4 regions of the Serratia rhizosphaerae genome follow, and region 3 is predicted to be linked to each of the others. Evidence: predicted binding sites of a transcription regulator. Region 3 holds the regulator's gene; each other region holds the start of a gene.
What was found. The regulator CRP, encoded in region 3, controls carbon source genes, mostly activating them, when cyclic AMP is high. The targets are predictions, from matches to a motif close to ATGTGANNNNNNTCACAT.

Region 1: FO014_RS02730 (ABC-F family ATPase) is a predicted target of CRP. The motif match lies at 1,726-1,743, and genes of this name have one in related genera.
Region 2: mlc (sugar metabolism global transcriptional regulator Mlc) is a predicted target of CRP. The motif match lies at 1,690-1,707, and genes of this name have one in related genera.
Region 4: aaeR (HTH-type transcriptional activator AaeR) is a predicted target of CRP. The motif match lies at 1,918-1,935, and genes of this name have one in related genera.

The regions. Positions count from the first base shown of each region.
Region 1 is NZ_CP041764.1:589,190-593,797, reverse strand. It holds partial or broken gene FO014_RS02745 (DUF943 family protein) at 1-442, shown strand, start outside; gene FO014_RS02740 (DUF943 family protein) at 529-993, shown strand; gene FO014_RS02735 (DUF943 family protein) at 1,058-1,516, shown strand; gene FO014_RS02730 (ABC-F family ATPase) at 1,789-3,357, shown strand; gene moeB (molybdopterin-synthase adenylyltransferase MoeB) at 3,429-4,190, opposite strand; gene moeA (molybdopterin molybdotransferase MoeA) at 4,193-4,608, opposite strand, start outside.
Region 2 is NZ_CP041764.1:4,570,505-4,575,112, forward strand. It holds gene FO014_RS21295 (MFS transporter) at 1-613, opposite strand, end outside; gene FO014_RS21300 (LysR family transcriptional regulator) at 740-1,648, shown strand; gene mlc (sugar metabolism global transcriptional regulator Mlc) at 1,799-3,016, shown strand; gene bioD (dethiobiotin synthase) at 3,191-3,862, shown strand; gene clcB (voltage-gated ClC-type chloride channel ClcB) at 3,859-4,608, opposite strand, start outside.
Region 3 is NZ_CP041764.1:2,455,610-2,460,217, reverse strand. It holds gene FO014_RS11385 (LysR substrate-binding domain-containing protein) at 1-493, shown strand, start outside; gene FO014_RS11380 (OsmC family protein) at 496-903, opposite strand; gene crp (cAMP-activated global transcriptional regulator CRP) at 1,281-1,913, shown strand; gene argD (bifunctional acetylornithine/succinyldiaminopimelate transaminase) at 1,962-3,182, opposite strand; gene FO014_RS11365 (aminodeoxychorismate synthase component II) at 3,315-3,890, opposite strand; gene FO014_RS11360 (helicase HerA-like domain-containing protein) at 4,023-4,608, opposite strand, start outside.
Region 4 is NZ_CP041764.1:2,628,047-2,632,654, reverse strand. It holds gene aaeB (p-hydroxybenzoic acid efflux pump subunit AaeB) at 1-474, opposite strand, end outside; gene aaeA (p-hydroxybenzoic acid efflux pump subunit AaeA) at 474-1,409, opposite strand; gene aaeX (p-hydroxybenzoic acid efflux pump operon protein AaeX) at 1,417-1,620, opposite strand; gene aaeR (HTH-type transcriptional activator AaeR) at 1,953-2,864, shown strand; gene tldD (metalloprotease TldD) at 2,947-4,392, opposite strand; gene nit1 (deaminated glutathione amidase) at 4,400-4,608, opposite strand, start outside.

The DNA of each region.
Region 1 (4,608 bases), 1.9 Mb from region 3:
TTAAGTTAGTCTTGTTAGTGATGGCCGGTGTTTTAATTGGTTATGCTTTTTGGCTTCTTTTACGACCGGTAGAGATTGTTGCCGTTCATCAGAGAAATAACTACAGTGATGTTTTAGTTAAGAGTTTTCCACTTACCGATAAGGGGAAAATTCAGTGGTGGTTTGAAAATAAGGATAAGCTAAAGAATCAGTATAATATCCCGCAGCCTGCATCCTACGGTGGCTTTACCGTGACCTTCTGGTTGTTTGGTGATGGCTATCAGGAGGAGGGTAAGTATAATCGTCTGTGTTTCGATGATATGCCAACCAAGAAAACTGTATTGATAAAAACTTGCTGATGATGGTCAGGTACGCTAAAAGTACCGGCCTGTCTTTTAGGTTGGATGGCGGGGTGTATCGCATAAAGGGAAATGGTGAAATGATAAAAGAGAAATATAAATAGATATACTCATCTACTGTATAGGATCGGTATTGAATTAATGAAAATCATATTAATAACAATATCGATAAGTATCATGGAAGATATCAATGACTGTTATAAATAAAAAACGAAATGCATTTTTACTACTAGTAGTCGGTGTTCTAGCTGTTTATATCGCCTGGTGGTTTTCACGCCCGGTTAAAATAGTGGCGGTTCATGAGGATGGGCACTTTAGCTCAGTGTTGGTCAAAAACTTTCCGTTTACTACCAGGGGAAAAATAGAGTGGTGGTTGCAGCATAAGGATATGCTAAAAGAGCGCTATGGCATCCCCAAACCGGCATCCTATGGTAATTTTAGCGTGAATTTTTGGTTGTTTGGTGACGGCTATAAAGAGGAAGGTAAGTACGACAGGTTGTGCTTTGATGATATGAAGACAAGGGTTAACTGTATTGAGAAGGATATCGTTTTCTCTGTGAGTAAAAGTAAAAATCTGGGTGTTGTTTTCTTTGCGGATGGTGGGATATACCGAATCGATAAAAACGGTAAGATAGCAAAGGTAAATATAGACTAAGGATGATGATTTATCTTTATTCTGCATGGGAGAATCAGGGAGGAAAGCCGTGTCGATAAGATCTATGGATATGAGGGTTAAGTTAGTCCTGTTAGTGATGGCCGGTGTGTTAATTGGTTATGCTTTTTGGCTTCTTTTGCGACCGGTAGAGATCGTTGCCGTTCATCAGGATGATGATTTTAGCGCTGTGTTAGTCAAGAGTTTTCCACTTACCGATAAGGGAAAAATATCTTGGTGGATGAAAAATAAGGATAGGCTGAAAGAGCGCTACGGCGTTCCGAAACCGGCGCCCGATGGCAACTTCTACATCACATTCTGGCTATTTGGGGATGGCTATAAAGAGGAGGGCAAGTATGACAGACGCTGCTTTGACGATATGAAGACCAAGGTTAATTGTATTGAAAAGGAGGTGGTTTTTTCAGTCAATAACGATAGTCGCAACCGAATCCATTTTACGACATACAGTGGCGGCGACTATCTGCTGACGGATAACGGCGAAGTGGTTAGCTATGAGTACCGGTAATTAACGCTTTTATCGCGAGCGAACTTCCCCGTCGGATCGGCCAGCACCCAATCGCACGTCAGCCTCCGTAGCAGCACGCCACCGGCAGCACGTTTCGTCGCTCACCATCGGCTAATCCACATTGTCAGCCATGCGTCATTCCCCCTCACTGGCCGCGTGTGGTAAAAATGAACACACTATGGGCGATCCCGGCGGCCCGTTGTGGCATAATGCGCGCCAAATCACATTCCCAATTAAGAGCGAGCGTTGTGTTAAGTACTAACAACATCACTATGCAGTTCGGCAGTAAGCCGCTGTTTGAAAACATTTCCGTCAAGTTTGGCGGCGGTAACCGTTATGGTTTGATCGGCGCCAACGGCTGCGGCAAATCCACCTTTATGAAGATCCTCGGCGGCGATCTGGTGCCGAGCGGCGGCAACGTTGCGCTCGACCCGAATGAGCGTCTGGGTAAGCTGCGTCAGGATCAGTTCGCCTTTGAGCAGTACAGCGTGCTCGATACCGTGATCATGGGCCACACCGAGCTGTGGGAAGTGAAAGAAGAGCGCGACCGCATCTACGCGCTGCCGGAAATGAGCGAAGAAGACGGCTATAAAGTGGCCGATCTGGAAGTTGCCTACGGCGAGATGGACGGCTACAGCGCCGAAGCGCGCGCCGGCGAGCTGCTGCTGGGCGTCGGCATTCCGGTGGAACAACACTACGGCCCGATGAGCGAGATCGCCCCGGGCTGGAAACTGCGCGTGCTGTTGGCGCAGGCGCTGTTCTCCGATCCGGAAATTCTGCTGCTCGACGAACCGACCAACAACCTGGATATCGACACCATCCGCTGGCTGGAGCAGGTGCTGAACGAACGCAACAGCACCATGATCATCATTTCGCACGACCGTCACTTCCTGAATATGGTGTGCACCCATATGGCGGATCTGGACTACGGCGAACTGCGTGTCTACCCGGGCAACTACGACGAATATATGACGGCGGCCACCCAGGCGCGCGAACGTCTGCTGGCGGACAACGCCAAGAAGAAGGCGCAGATTGCCGAGCTGCAGTCGTTCGTCAGTCGCTTCAGCGCCAACGCCTCCAAGTCCAAGCAGGCCACCTCGCGCGCACGTCAGATCGATAAGATCCAGCTGGACGAGGTAAAAGCCTCCAGCCGTCAGAACCCGTTTATCCGCTTCGAGCAGAACAAGAAGCTGTTCCGCAACGCGCTGGAAGTGGAAGCGCTGACCAAGGGCTTCGACAACGGTCCGTTGTTCAACAAGCTGAACCTGATGCTGGAAGTCGGCGAGAAGGTCGCGGTGCTGGGTACCAACGGTATCGGCAAAACCACATTGCTGAAAACGCTGGTGGGCGATATGCAGCCGGACAACGGCAGCGTCAAATGGTCGGAAAACGCCAAGATTGGTTACTACGCCCAGGATCACGAATATGAGTTCGATGAGACGCTGACGGTATTCGACTGGATGAGCCAGTGGAAGCAGGAGAACGAAGACGAGCAGGCGGTGCGCAGCGTGCTTGGCCGTCTGCTGTTCAGCCAGGACGATATCAAGAAGAAAGTGAAGGTGCTGTCCGGTGGTGAGAAGGGGCGTATGCTGTTTGGCAAGCTGATGATGCAGCGTCCTAATATCCTGATTATGGATGAGCCGACCAACCACCTGGATATGGAATCCATTGAATCGCTGAACATGGCGTTGGAAATGTATGAAGGCACGCTGATCTTCGTTTCCCACGACCGTGAGTTCGTCAGCTCGCTGGCAACGCGCATTCTGGAAATCACCCCGAACAAGGTGATCGACTTTACCGGCAACTACGAAGACTATCTGCGTAGCCAGGGTATTGCCTAATCCCCTGACGGATTAACGGCGCGGCGGGTGCACTTCAGGCGCCCGCCGCGCCGTCTCTCTCTTTTCCCCGCTTATTCGGCCTCTGCGCCGCACACCTCGCACTGCGGGTTCTTCGGCAGTTTCATTTCGCGGAACTGCATGCTCATGGCGTCAAACATCAGCAGTTTTCCCACCAGCGGTTGCCCGTAACGGGTCAGCAGTTTGATGGCTTCCATCGCCTGCAGGCTGCCGATGGTGCCGACCAGCGGCGCCATCACGCCGGCTTCCACGCAGGTCAGCGCGGTGTCGCCGAACAGCCGGCTCAGACAGCGGTAGCATGGCTCGCCCGGCTGATAGGTGAACACGCTCAGCTGGCCCTCCATACGGATGGCCGCGCCGGAAACAAGCGGCTTGCGCTGCGCGTGGCACAGGCGGTTCAGCTGATCGCGGGTGGCGACGTTATCGGTGCAGTCCAGCACCACGTCGCAGGCGGCGATCAGCGCCGCCATCTGTTCATCGTCCGGTTGCTTGTCCACGGTGTCGATCGCCACGTGCGGATTCACTTCGACCAGCGTTTGTCGGGCCGAGGCCACCTTGCTTATGCCGATGCGCTGGTCGCTGTGCAGGATCTGGCGCTGCAGGTTGGAGAGCGCCACGCTGTCGAAATCCACCAGCGTCAGCCGGCCGACGCCGGCGGCGGCCAGGTAAGGCGCCGCCGCGCAGCCTAACCCGCCCAGGCCGATGATCAGTGCATGGGAGGCTTTCAGCTGCTCCTGCCCGTCGAAGTCGAAGCCGCGCAGGACGATCTGGCGGTTGTAGCGCAGGGTTTCGGCATCGGTTAATTCCGGCAGCATGATCAGCTCCTCAGCAGCGCATTAAACGGCTCGATCTCCACCATCTCGCCGGCGGCAACGGCGCCGCGTTCACGCTCCAGCACGATAAAGCAGTTGCCCTGGCTGAAGGAGCTGAACACGTGCGAGCCTTGGTGGCCGGTGGTGCTGACTTCCAGTTCACCCTGCGCATTGCTGGCGAACAGCCCGCGCTGAAAGTCGAGGCGGCCCGGCGATTTCTTCAGCGGCGTCAGGGCGCGGGCGCGCAGGCGTGGCGGCATACGCCATTCGCTGTGGCCGGCCAGTTTTGCCAGCAGCGGCTGCACCAGCTGATAGAAGGTCAACGCCGCGGAGACCGGGTTGCCCGGCAGGCCGCAGAACCAGGCGTGCTGCAGTTTACCGAAGGCGAACGGTTTGCCCGGTTTGATCGCCAGCTTCCAGA
Region 2 (4,608 bases), 2.1 Mb from region 3:
CGATTACCGCCAGCGACACTCGCCAGGAGAAGAAATCGGTCAGTACGCCGGTCACCAAACGGCCGCTCATGCCGCCGATGGAGTTACCGCTGATATACAGCCCCATGGAGAACGCCACAAAGCTGGGGTGAATCTCTTCGCTCAGGTAGGTCATGCCCACCGCCGCCAGCCCGCTCAAGGACAGCCCGATCAGCGCGCGCATCAGCAAAATGCCGTGCCAACTGGTCATCACCGCGCAGATCAGCGTACACACCGCCGCCAGCAGCAGCGCCACCACCATCACCGATTTACGGCCGATGGCGTCGGACAGCGGGCCGGTAAACATCAGGCCGATCGCCAGCAGCCCGGTGGAGAAGGAGAGCGACAGGCTGCTTTCGGCCGGAGAGATGCCGAAGTCCTGCGACAGCACCGGCAGGATCGGCTGTACGCAGTACAGCAGTGCGAAGGTGGCCAGACCGGCGGAAAACAGCGCCAGCGTCACGCGCATAAACTGCGGCGTACCGCGTTCAATATAGGGGAGTTTGTTCAACGAAGAGCGTTGGGTTTTTGGCGCAGCGGCCGCCGTTTCATCATTGGCGGCCCGCGTCGACGGCGTCTTGGCCGCAGAACGCATTGGGGAATTCACACAGGTTCCTTACCGGACTTCGGAAATACACAGCGATGGTTGCTGTATAAAATCATAGGGAGTGGCGAATTTTTTGTCTAATATATTAATAATTAAAATTGAGACGTTTTAAATATGAATATCGAACTGCGCCACCTGCGTTACTTTATCGCCGTTGCGGAAGAGCTGCACTTTGGCCGCGCCGCCCAGCGCCTGCGGATTTCGCAGCCGCCGCTCAGCCAGCAGATACAGGCGTTGGAAGAGATGGTCGGCGCGCGCCTGCTGGCGCGCAACAACCGCAACGTCAGCCTGACGCAGGCCGGCGAAATGTTCCTGAAAGAGGCCTGGCAGGTGATCGACCAGGTGAATCGTGCGGCGGAAAAGGCGGCGCGTCTGGAGCGCGGCGAATCGGGAGAACTGACCATCGGTTTCACCTCGTCGGCGCCGTTTATCGGCGCGGTGTCGCGTAATCTGCGCGCATTCCGGCAGCAGCATCCCGACGTGCATATTAAAATGCGTGAAATCAATACCAAGCAACAGTTGGAACCGTTATTGAACGGCGAGCTGGATCTGGGCGTGATGCGCAATACCAAGTTGCCGGATGCCTTGCGGCACACGCTGCTGCTGCGCGAACCGATGCTGGCCGTGGTGCCGGAAGGGCACCCGCTGGCGCAGCTGGCGCCGGATGCTCTGCGTTTTAGCCATCTGGCGCAGGAGCCGTTTGTGTTTTTCTCGCGTGAGGTCGGCACCGCGCTGTACGATGAAACGCTGCTGCTGTTGGAGAACGCCGGCATCACGCCGTATATCACGCAGGAAGTGGGCGAGGCGATGACCATTATCGGCCTGGTGTCCGCCGGGTTGGGGATTTCCATCCTGCCGGCTTCGTTCGGCCGGGTGAAGCTTGACGGCGTAACATACCTGCCGCTGGCCGAACCGCAGGCGCAAACCGAAGTGTGGCTGGTGCACCATCGCCAGCGGCCGTTAACCGCCGCCGCCCGCACGCTGATGCAAATGGTGTTGGCGCGCGCCGAAGCGCCGGTTTAACCGGCGTAAATACGATGAACTTCACTGAAACAAAGCGGAATTTGTGCTGCTAATCACATAACGAATCAAATAGTTGACGCTTTATTATAAAAGCTCCACCATACCCTTTAGTCTTTATTTAGCAGCGCGAAAAATAGTAGGAGCCGGTTTGTGATTGCGGACGCTCAGCCTGGGCATATTGATCAGATCAAACAAACAAATGCAGGGGCGGTGTACCGACTGATCGATCAGCACGGGCCGATTTCGCGAATTGAACTGTCAAAACGTGCCCAGTTGGCGCCCGCCAGCATCACCAAAATCGTGCGCGAACTGCTGGAAGCCCACCTGGTCAGAGAGACCGAATATCAGGAGGTCGGCAGCCGCGGCCGTCCGGCCGTCGGGCTGGAGCTGGATAGCGAGGCCTGGCACTATCTGTCTGCACGCATCAGCCGCGGCGGCATCACGCTGGCGCTGCGCGATCTCAGCAGCAAAATGGTGGTGGAAGAGCAACTGCCGCTGGCGGCGGAGCATGAGGAGCCGCTGTTGACGCGTATTCTGACGGAAGTCGATCAATTCTTCAGCCGCCATCAGCGTCGCCTGGAGCGCCTGACGGCGATCGCCATCACCTTGCCAGGCATGATCGATGCGGCCAACGGCATTGTGCACCGCATGCCGTTTTATGCGGTGGAAGATATGCCGCTGGGGCCGGCGCTGTCGTCCCGCACCGGTTTGCCGGTGTTCCTGCAGCATGACATCGGCGCCTGGACCATGGCCGAGGCGCTGTACGGGGCCTCGCGCGGCTGTCAGAATGTGATTCAGGTGGTGATTGACCATAACGTCGGCGCGGGAGTGATTACCGGCGGGCGGGTGTTGCACACCGGTAGTCAGCGGGTGGTGGAGATTGGCCATACCCAGATCGACCCTTACGGCAAGCGTTGTTACTGCGGCAATCACGGCTGCCTGGAAACGGTGGCCAGCACTGAAAACATGCTGGAGATGGCCCAGCAGCGCCTGCAGCTCTCGGCGAATTCCACGCTGCGCGGCCAGCCGCTGACGGTGGAATCCCTGTGCGACGCGGCGCTGACCGGCGATCAGCTGGCAAAAGATATTATTTTAAGCGTCGGGCACAGCGTCGGGCGCATTTTGGCGATAATGGTCAATCTGTTTAATCCGGAAAAGATCCTGATTGGTTCGCCGCTCAACCGTGCGGCGGAAATTCTGCATCCTGCCATCGTGTCCTGCATTCAGCAGCAATCCTTACCAATCTATAGTCAGGCGCTACAGGTTGAGTCCACGCAATTTTTCAACCAGGGCACTATGCCCGGTGCGGCACTGGTGAAAGAGGCGCTGTACAACGGTTCACTGCTGGTGAAACTGTTGCAGGGATGACGATTTCACCGTCTTTATGCCGACTTGTATCAGAACTTGTTATTGTTTAACGACAAAATATTGAGCTATCTCAAGCTGCCCGCATTACGTATCCCCTAAAATTTCTCCGTTCTACCTTCCGCCGCCGTGGTGGCATTTCTTTTGGTTAACGGAACATTCCGGGGCATTTTATTCATGTTAAAGCGTTTATTTGTTACAGGTACGGATACCTCTGTGGGTAAAACGGTGATTTCCCGCGCTTTACTGCAGGCTTTGGCCGCGCAGGGGCGCAGCGCCGTAGGCTATAAGCCTATTGCGGCGGGTTGTCAGGAAACCAGCGAGGGCATTCGCAATAAAGACGCTTTGGTGTTGCAAGCCTCTTCCTGCGTACCGCTGAGCTATGAGGAGATCAATCCGATCACCTGCCTGGATGAAGTCTTTCATGCCCACGCCAGCGATGGCGTCAATTACGAGGTGATGAGCCGCGGCCTGACGCAGATAGCGGAAAAAGCCGAGGTGGTGGTGGTTGAGGGCAGCGGCGGCTGGCAGGTGCTGATGAGCGATCTGCGCCCGTACGCCGACTGGGTGGTGCAAGAGCAGCTGCCGGTGGTGTTGGTGGTGGGGATCAAGGAAGGCTGCGTCAGCCATGCGCTGTTGACCGCGCAGGCGATCGCCCATGCCGGCCTGCCGCTGCTGGGCTGGGTCGCCAACCGCATCAATCCGGGGCTGGCGCACTATGCGGAAACCATTGATGCCCTACAGCAGCGGATTGCGGCGCCGCTGTTGGGGGAAATTCCTTACCTGCCGCGCGCGGAACAGCGCGAACTGGCCCATTATCTGGACATCAGCGCGCTGCTGGCTTGCTAAGCGTTGTGGTAGACCGACACCGGGCGTAGCCCGCGGGAGATGGTAGTGGCGATCACGCAGGAGAGCAGGATGCCGGGCAGCAGGGTGTATTCGCCGGTCATCTCGAACACCATCAGCGCCGCCATAATCGGCGCGTGGGTGGTGGCCGCCAGCAGGGTTGCCATGCCGGTCAGCGCCATCAGCAGCGGGATTGCGCTGCCCAGCTCCGGCCACAGGGCGCACAGCTGGCCGACCAGCGAGCCAAGCGCCGCGCCGACAAACAGCGTCGGCGTAAATACGCCGCCGGGCGCGCCGGAACCGCTGCTGGCCAGCACCGCCAGTAGTTTGCAGATCAGAATCGCGCCGACCAACAGCACGCCCGGCGGTGCGCTAAGCAGCGCCTGCACCACGCTATAACCGTTCCCCCACACCTCAGGAAACAGCAGCGACAACAGCCCGACGATCAGCCCGCCCAGCGCCAGCTGCAATGGCGGCGGCAGGCGTAATGAGCGGAAAGCGTGTCCGGTGGCGGACATCGCCGACAGAAACAGCGGCCCGCAGATGCCGGCCAGCACGCCGAGCAGCGCCATCAGCAGATATTGCAGCGGCAACGGAGCCGGCAGCGGTTCGACGTTATACAGCGGCGCCTGACCGCCGCTCAGCAGATTGGTCACCAGCAGGGCGCTGACGGCGGCGATCACCACCGGCCCCAATGATGCCAGCATCAGCGTGCCAAACAGAATTTCCGCAATAAACAGGCTGCCCGC
Region 3 (4,608 bases):
GCTGCGCGAAGGCCGGCTGGATTTCGCCGTCGGTTCCATCAGTCCGGAACTGCCTTTAGAAGATCTGGTGCGCGAGCCGCTGTTCAATGCGTCATTTTGCATCGTCGCCCGCCGCGGTCATCCGCTGGCCAACGCTCGCTCGCTGGATGCGCTGCGCCAGGCCAAATGGCTGCTGCCGGAAACCGATATGGGCTATTACCAGCATCTGCAATCCGTGCTGGGTGATTTTTATCAACAGCTGGAAACGCCGCCGGTGCGCTCGGACTCTGTCATCTGCGGCCTGAATATGGTGCTGGCGTCTGACTACCTGACCATTGTGGCGCGCGCGATGGCGCGTCCGCTGCATTTGCAGGAACAGGTGGTCACGCTGCCGATTGATACCCTGCCGCAGGCGCAGTATTGCGTGCTCTATTCGCAGAGATCGCCGCTAACCGTAACGGCGCGGCGTTTGCTGGATTTGCTGCACGGCCAGTGTCAGCGCTACGCCTGGTAAACTTATTCCACCACGCGGATTTCGAAACTGTGGGTCACCGTTGCCGCCTGACTCAACATCAGCGATACCGAGCAGTACTTTTCAGCAGACAGGTTGACCGCACGCTCCACCACCTTGTCACTCAACCCTTTACCGCTGACGATAAAGTGCAGATTGATCGCGGTAAAAGTACGCGGCGCCTCATCCCGCCGCTGCGAGCTGAGTTTCACCTCGCAGTCACGCACGTCATTGCGGCCCTTTTGCAGAATCGACACCACATCGATCGCGCTGCAACCGCCCACCGACATCAGCACCATCTCCATCGGACTCGGCGCCTTTTCCCCGGCGCTACCATCCATTAACACCTGATGACCTGACGCGGACTCACCGAGGAAGGTCAATCCTTCCACCCATTTCACTCTTGCCTGCATACTGCTCACTCCGGTTAATTTCTTAAAATCAGACTACGCTTTCGCGCTGAAACTGGCAATGGAACCTGATGCCGGTCATGCTGAAGCGAGACAACAGAAGACACTCGCCTCACTCTATGCTACAAACAAACCGCAATAACTCTTTTTGGACACCGACTTTCAGGGATCTGCCCAAGGAAAGCATCTTAAATGAGATGTTAACAGAATGTAGCTTGCAGCACTGACAGCAAGTTAATATGCTAGGGCAATAGCGTATTTTACGGCACGCCTCAAAACCTGTTTATAGCCCGCATGCATTACCGGTTATCAACGCGTTTAACAGGGAGCTCCGATCCCTGTGTTACAAAGGCAGCGATTACAACAGAGGATAATAGCGAATGGTTCTCGGCAAACCGCAAACAGACCCGACTCTCGAATGGTTCCTGTCTCATTGCCATATCCACAAATATCCATCCAAAAGTACGCTGATTCACCAAGGTGAAAAGGCTGAAACGCTCTACTACATCGTGAAAGGCTCCGTTGCGGTGCTGATTAAAGATGAAGAAGGCAAAGAGATGATCCTGTCCTATCTCAACCAGGGGGATTTCATCGGCGAGCTTGGATTATTTGAAGAAGGCCAGGAGCGCAGCGCCTGGGTGAGAGCGAAAACCGCCTGTGAAGTAGCTGAAATTTCCTATAAGAAATTCCGTCAGCTGATCCAGGTCAACCCGGATATTCTGATGCGCCTTTCCGCGCAAATGGCCAGCCGCCTGCAGGTCACCTCAGAGAAAGTGGGGAACCTCGCCTTCCTTGACGTTACCGGCCGCATTGCGCAAACCCTGCTGAACCTGGCGAAACAGCCGGACGCCATGACCCACCCTGACGGTATGCAAATTAAAATCACGCGTCAGGAAATTGGTCAAATCGTCGGTTGTTCACGCGAAACGGTCGGCCGTATCCTGAAAATGCTGGAAGATCAAAACCTGATCTCCGCGCACGGCAAAACCATTGTTGTTTATGGCACGCGTTAATTAATCAGAAAACGGCGCATTCGCGCCGTTTTTTATGCCGGTAGCGGCTTATACCGCATTCACCACATCCTGCACCGCACGTTCAAAACGCGCCATCCCCTCTTCAATATCCTGCAGCTCTACCACCAATGACGGCGCAAAGCGGATAACGTTAGGCCCGGCGTTCAGAATCATCACGCCATGCGCGGCGGCGGCGGCCAGGAAATCCCGCGCCTTATTCTGGTAAGCCGCACTCAGCTCGGCGCCGATCAACAGCCCCATGCCGCGAATATCGCTGAAAATACCGTACTTGTCGGCCAACTGCTGCAGTTTCTCCACGTAGAGCGCATGACGCTGCGCGATACCGTCCAGCACCTGCGGCGTGTTGATCACGTCCAGCGCCGCCTCGGCCACCGCGCAGGCCAACGGGTTGCCGCCGTAGGTGGTGCCGTGCGTGCCGACCTGCATGGCAGAGGCAATCTCCTCGCTGGTCAGCATCGCGCTGACCGGGAAGCCGCCGCCCAGCGCTTTAGCGGTGGTCAAAATATCCGGCGTCACGCCGTAATGCATATAGGCGAACAGCTTGCCGGTACGCCCCATGCCGCTCTGCACCTCATCAAACACCAGCAGCGCCTGGTGCTTATCGCACAGAGCGCGCACGCCCTGTAGGAACTCGGCGTCCACCGGCGTAATGCCGCCTTCGCCCTGAATCGGCTCCATCACTACCGCGCAAGTGCTGTCATCCATCACCGCCTTGACCGCCGCCAGATCGTTGTACGGCACATGCACAATATCGGCCGGCTTTGGCCCGAAGCCGTCGGAATACTTTGCCTGCCCGCCGACCGAGACGGTAAACAGCGTCCGGCCGTGGAAGGCGTTATAGAAGGCGATAATTTTGGTTTTGTACGGGCTGTGACGGGTAATGGCATAGTGGCGCGCCAGTTTGAAGGCCGCTTCGTTGGCCTCCGCGCCGGAGTTGGCGAAAAAGACCCGATCGGCAAAGGTGGCGTCAATCAGTTTGCTGGCCAAACGCAGCGCCGGCTCATTGGTGAACACATTACTGGTATGCCACAGGGTTTCGCTTTGCTGCTGCAGCGCCGCCACCAATGCCGGGTGGCAGTGGCCCAGCGCAGTTACGGCGATGCCGCCGGAGAAGTCGATATACTCCTTCCCTTCGCTGTCCCACACGCGGCTGCCCAGACCTTTGACCGGCACAAACTGCGCCGGTGCATAAACCGGCAAAATCACCTTATCGTACGTGCTGCGGTTCACCGCGTATTTTTCCGTCATTATTGGGTTCCACCTCAAGAGATTGGTTTTTTAATAGCGCCAGCAAAGTGACAATATAATCACAAAATATGCATAAAAAACCAATTAAGGGCAAACCAAAATCGCCAATCATAACGAAAAATTTATAACCGATTAACTTTTAAGGAAATTACTCAGCAGCACGTGCCCCTGCTCGCTAAGGATGCTCTCCGGATGGAACTGCACCCCTTCCAGCGCCAGTGTGCGGTGGCGAATCCCCATAATCTCATCGCGTACGCCGTCACGCTCGCTCCAGGCGGTAACCTCAAAACAGTCCGGCAGCGTTGCTGCGTCCAGCACCAGCGAATGGTAGCGCGTTACCGTCAGAGGATTGTTCAGCCCGCGAAAAACGCCGCGGTCCGTATGGCGAATTGCCGAGGTTTTGCCGTGCATCACTTCGCGCGCGCGCACCACATCGGCGCCGAATGCCTGCCCCAATGCCTGATGCCCCAGACAGACGCCGAGAATCGGCAGCTTACCGGCAAAATGCGTAATGGCCGCCAGCGAAATACCGGCCTCGTTCGGCGTGCAGGGGCCGGGGGAGATCACCAGATGCTGCGGCGCCAGCCTGTCAATATCGGCCAGCTGCAGTTCATCATTGCGCTTTACCAGCACCTCGGCGCCAAGCTCGCAAAAGTATTGATAAAGGTTGTAGGTAAAAGAGTCGTAGTTATCGATCAGCAGCAGCATGGCGGTTCAACGGCCTATGATTTGGGGAGTAATTTCCTGGTACAACAAGACGGCAACCGCCTCAGCCCGGGAGCTTACCGCAGTAAGCCGCCGGGGTGAAGGCGGTTGCCGATGCATTACGCGAAGAAAAGATTACTTTTTACGGCCGCCCATAATCGAACCCAGCACGCCGCGCAGGATCTGCTTGCTCAAATCACGCGCCATGCTCTTGGCGGCGGTTTGTACAATGCCGTCGCGCTTGCCGCCGCGCGGGCCGGTGGAGCCGAACAACAGCTCATTCAGGCTGCCCATCAGGCCGCCGCCGTTTTGTTGCTGGCCGGCCTGCGGCGCGGCTTTATCCACCGCTTGCGCATCCTCGCCCACGGTGGCGAAGCCTTCGGACGACAGCTTCTCATAGGCCGATTCGCGATCCACCATCTCTTCATAGCGGCCGTACAACGGCGATTTATTGATGGCGCTGTTCAGCCCTTCCGCCCCCAGCATGCCCATTTTGGACTCCGGCGCGATCACCATCGCACGCTCCACCACGTTGGGCCGTCCTTTCTCATCGAGGAACGACACCAGCGCTTCCCCGACGCCCAGCTCGCCAATCACCGTTTCCGCATCAAAATCCGGGTTGGCGCGCATGGTCTGCGCCGCAGCCTTCACCGCCTTCTGGTCGCGCGGCGTAAAGGCGCGCAGCGCATGCTGAACGCGGTTGCCCAGCTGGCCAAGCACG
Region 4 (4,608 bases), 170 kb from region 3:
GATCCCCAGCACGATCTCGCTGCAGCGCTCCACGGCGAACTGCGGCGCCTCCAGCAGGTGCGACTCGCTGGTGGCCACCGTGACGATAATGATCAGCGCGGTATAGCCCGCCAGCCCCCAGGCGTAAGAGTTTTCCACCTTGATCAGCGATGAGATCCAGGTGCAGACGCCGGCCCAGATGCAGCACAGCAGCAGCATCACCACCGGCGCACGCGCGGTGGTGACGATAATCAACAGGCCGACAAAGCAGCCGATAAACGTACCGATAATACGCAGCCAGCCGCGGTAGCGGATAGCGCCGGAAAACGGCTCGCCGCCGGCGGCAAAGGCCGGGCCGGCGGCGACGATGGCGGCGGTCATTGCCGACCAGCGCGGCGTTTCCAGGTTGAGATGGAAGCCGACAAACAGCGCGAAGACGATCGCAAAACTCAGTTTGAACGCAAATCTCAAGCGGATAAAGGTTGGGTTATTCATTAACCGAACTCACGCAGCCGGTGCATCAGCTTGACGAACGGCGACTCGCGGTCGCTATCGCGGTCGTTCTGACCGGTGATCACCACGGTGGCCGTCGTGCCGGCAGGGTACGGATGCTGCTGGTCTTTCGCATCCAGCATGATTTTTACCGGCACGCGCTGCGCCAGACGCACCCACTCCAGGTTGCTGTCGATGGCAGCCAGCCCTTTGCTGTCATTGCTGCTGCTGCTGTTGTTCACCGCCGCCGCCACGCTGTCCACCGTACCGTGCATAATGCGGTTACTGCCAAGCGGAGTAATCTCCGCGCGGTCGCCGCGGTTCAGGCCGTGCAGCTTGGTCTCTTCCATATAGGCCAGAATATAGAAGGTGTTCTTTTTCACCAGCGCCACCGCGGTGGAGCCGCGGGTAATAAAATCGCCGGCGTGCACGGTCAGGTTGGTTATCCAGCCGTCCGCCGGCGCACGCACCGTGGTACGCTCCAGATCGAGTTTGGCCTGATCGCGCACCGCGATCGCTTTCGCCAGCTGGTGCTGTGCGGTCTCCAGCGCGTTGCTGGCCTGTTCAATCTCTTCGCGCGACATGGCGTCAACGCCCAGACGCACGCGACGGCTCGCCTCACGCTTTTTCTCTGCGCTCAGCGCCTGGTAATACGCCACGTCGGCGCTGGCTTCCGCCAACGCCTGCTGATAGCGCGGCTGGTCGACCACAAACAGCACCTGGCCCTTTTTCACCAGTTGGTTGTCCGTCACCAGCACATCGCTCAGCAGACCGCTGACGTCCGGCGCGATCGCCACCACATCGGCGGTAAATTTGGCGTCACGCGTCCACGGCGATTCGGTATAAAACACCCAGGCCTTGAAGACGGCGATAATCCCCAGCAGGACAAGAATCAGAGTGATCGCGATTCTGGCTATTTTTATTGAAAATGTTTTCACAGCGACCTCAAACAAAAAGACACGAAATCAGATAAAACAGGCAGCAATACAGCGCGCTATTGAACAGCGCCGGATGCCAGACAAAATCATAAATACCGGTCGGCTGTAACAGTCGACGCAGCACAAAAAACAGCGCCAGCGACACGATCAGCTCGAAAAAAACCGGGGGAAACGACAGTCCGAAGATAACCATCACCGGAAGCAAACTCATCATTTTTTCCTTATTGTTTACTACGCCGGGGAAGACACGTCTTACTCATATTCATTCACATTATATTTACATTTTAGCGAATGCGCGCCACAACTCATGCCCAGACAGGTTGTCCAGGCTATAAACCTGAAAAAAGGTTAAACTCAAGGCATACATCCGCGATTAGAAAGTGCGAGGGCAACCGGGTCACGCTGCAACGGGCACATCACGCAGCATCTGAATACCGCGCTTCTGCGCACAAGTTTTTACACCCGGCACTGGTTATATTAGCCTGCTTACTATCAAGTCATCAACAATCTGTGATCTAAATCACTTTTAAGCCAGAGTGAATAATGGAAAGACTAAAACGGATGTCGGTATACGCCAAAGTGGTTGAGTGCGGTTCATTTACCGCCGCCGCGCGCCAGTTAGGCATGAGCGTATCCTCCATCAGCCAGACAGTGTCCAAACTGGAAAATGATTTGCAGGTCAAGCTGCTCAACCGCAGCACGCGCAGCATCGGCCTGACGGAAGCGGGTAAAATCTATTATCAGGGCTGCCGCCGCATGCTGCTGGAAGCCAACGAAGTGCACGAGCAGCTGTACGCCTTTAATAATACGCCGACCGGCAACTTACGCATCGGCAGCTCTTCAACCATGGCGCAAAACGTACTGGCCACCATGACCGCCGATATGCTGAAGGAGTACCCCGGCCTGAAGGTGAATCTGGTCACCGGTATTCCGGCGCCCGATCTGATCGCCGACGGGCTGGACGTGGTGATCCGCGTCGGCGCGCTGCAGGATTCCAGCCTGTTCTCCAAGCGGCTGGGCTCGATGCCGATGGTGGTATGCGCCGCCAAAAGTTACCTGGCCGCACACGGCACGCCGCGCACTCCCAGCGATATGGTGAATTTTTCCTGGCTGGAGTACAGCGTGCGGCCGGACAGCGAGTTTGAACTGATTGCCCCGGAGGGCATCAGCACGCGCATTTCGCCGCAGGGGCGCTTTGTCACCAACGACTCACAAACCATGATCCGCTGGCTGAAAGCCGGCGCCGGCATCGCCTATGCGCCGTTGATGTGGGTGATCGACGAAATCAAACGCGGCGAAGTGGAGATTCTGTTCAAACGCTACCATTCCGATCCGCGCCCGGTGTATGCGCTGTATACCGAAAAGGACAAACTGCCGCTGAAAGTGCAGGTATGCATCAACTACCTGACCGAATACTTCCAAAAAGTCGGCGAGCTTTATCAGGGCTACCGCTGACACGCCGGTAATAAAAGACAAAAAATACCGGTCAGACTGGGCTGACCGGCATATCAGACGGATGACACGGCGGCCTGGGCGCTTACGCCGTGCCACCCACCGTCAGGTTATCCAGCTTCAGCGTCGGCTGGCCGACGCCCACCGGCACGCTCTGCCCCTCTTTACCGCAGACGCCGACGCCTTTATCCAGCGCCAGATCGTTGCCGACCATCGAGATTTGCTGCATCGCTTCAATGCCGGAGCCGATCAGCGTCGCGCCTTTCACCGGTTTGGTGATGCGCCCTTTCTCGATCAGGTAAGCCTCGGAGGTGGAGAAAACGAACTTGCCGGAGGTGATATCCACCTGCCCGCCGCCAAAGTTCGGCGCATACAGGCCGTACTCCACGCTGGCGATAATCTCTTCCGGCGTCGACTGGCCCGCCAGCATGTAGGTGTTGGTCATGCGCGGCATCGGCAGGTGCGCATAAGATTCGCGGCGGCCGTTACCGGTCGGTGCCACGCCCATCAGACGCGCATTCAGTTTGTCCTGCATATAGCCTTTCAGCACGCCGTTTTCGATCAGCACGTTATACTGGCCGGGCACGCCTTCATCATCGATAGCCAGCGAACCGCGACGTCCCTGCATGGTGCCGTCATCCACCACGGTGCAAAGCTCCGACGCCACCAACTGCCCCATCTGTCCGCTGAAGACCGACGAGCCGCGGCGGTTGAAGTCCCCCTCCAGGCCGTGACCGACCGCTTCATGCAGCAGCACGCCCGGCCAGCCGGCACCCAACACCACCGGCATGCCGCCCGCCGGCGCGGCAACCGCCGACAGGTTAACCAACGCCATGCGCACGGCCTCTTTGGCGAAAGCGTCGGCGCGCACTTCACCGTCCACCGTTTCCAGGAAATAGTCATAGCCGAAACGACCGCCGCCGCCGCTGGAACCCCGCTCACGCTTGCCGTCTTCTTCCACCAGCACGCTGACAGAAAGACGCACCAGCGGACGCACATCCGCCGCCAGCGTACCGTCGGTGGCCGCCACCAGTACCTGCTCATAAACGCCGGTCACGCTGGCCGACACTTCCTGCACGCGCTTATCGGCGGCGCGGGCAACCTTGTCCACCCGGTGCAGCAGGGCGATTTTCTCTTCACGCGGCAGACTTTGCAGCGGATCGAGCAACGGATACAGCGCCTGGTGACGAATTTCGCCCAGCGTATGCGCCTTGCCGTCGCCCTGTTCACGTACGATGCTGCGCGCGGCCTGGGCGCTCTGGTTCAGCGCGTTAAGGGTAATCTGGTCGGCATAGGCGAAACCGGTTTTCTCGCCGCTGACGGCGCGCACGCCGACGCCCTGATCGATATTGTAAGAGCCGTCTTTAATGATGCCGTCTTCAATCACCCAGGCTTCGTGGTAGCTGGACTGGAAATAGAGATCGGCATAGTCGAGTCGGCGTTCGGACAGTTGCCCCAATACCGAATGCAGGTCTTGATGACTCAGCTTATTGGCAGTAAGTAACTGCTCACTGACAAGCGTCAGGCTCATAATTTTTTCACTCTTGATTGGAGGATTTATGTTCAGACGGCGCCTGCAGCGACGTCTGGAATCTGTTGTGCTGCCGCACCGGCATCTGGGCGCGCATGGTCTTCAGCACCTCGGTGTCGACGCGCACTTTAATGGCGGACACGGCGTCGGGGTTCTCTTTCATAATATTCCCCCAGCCGTCCACCGCCATGGTATGTCCCCAGGTACGGCGCGTCT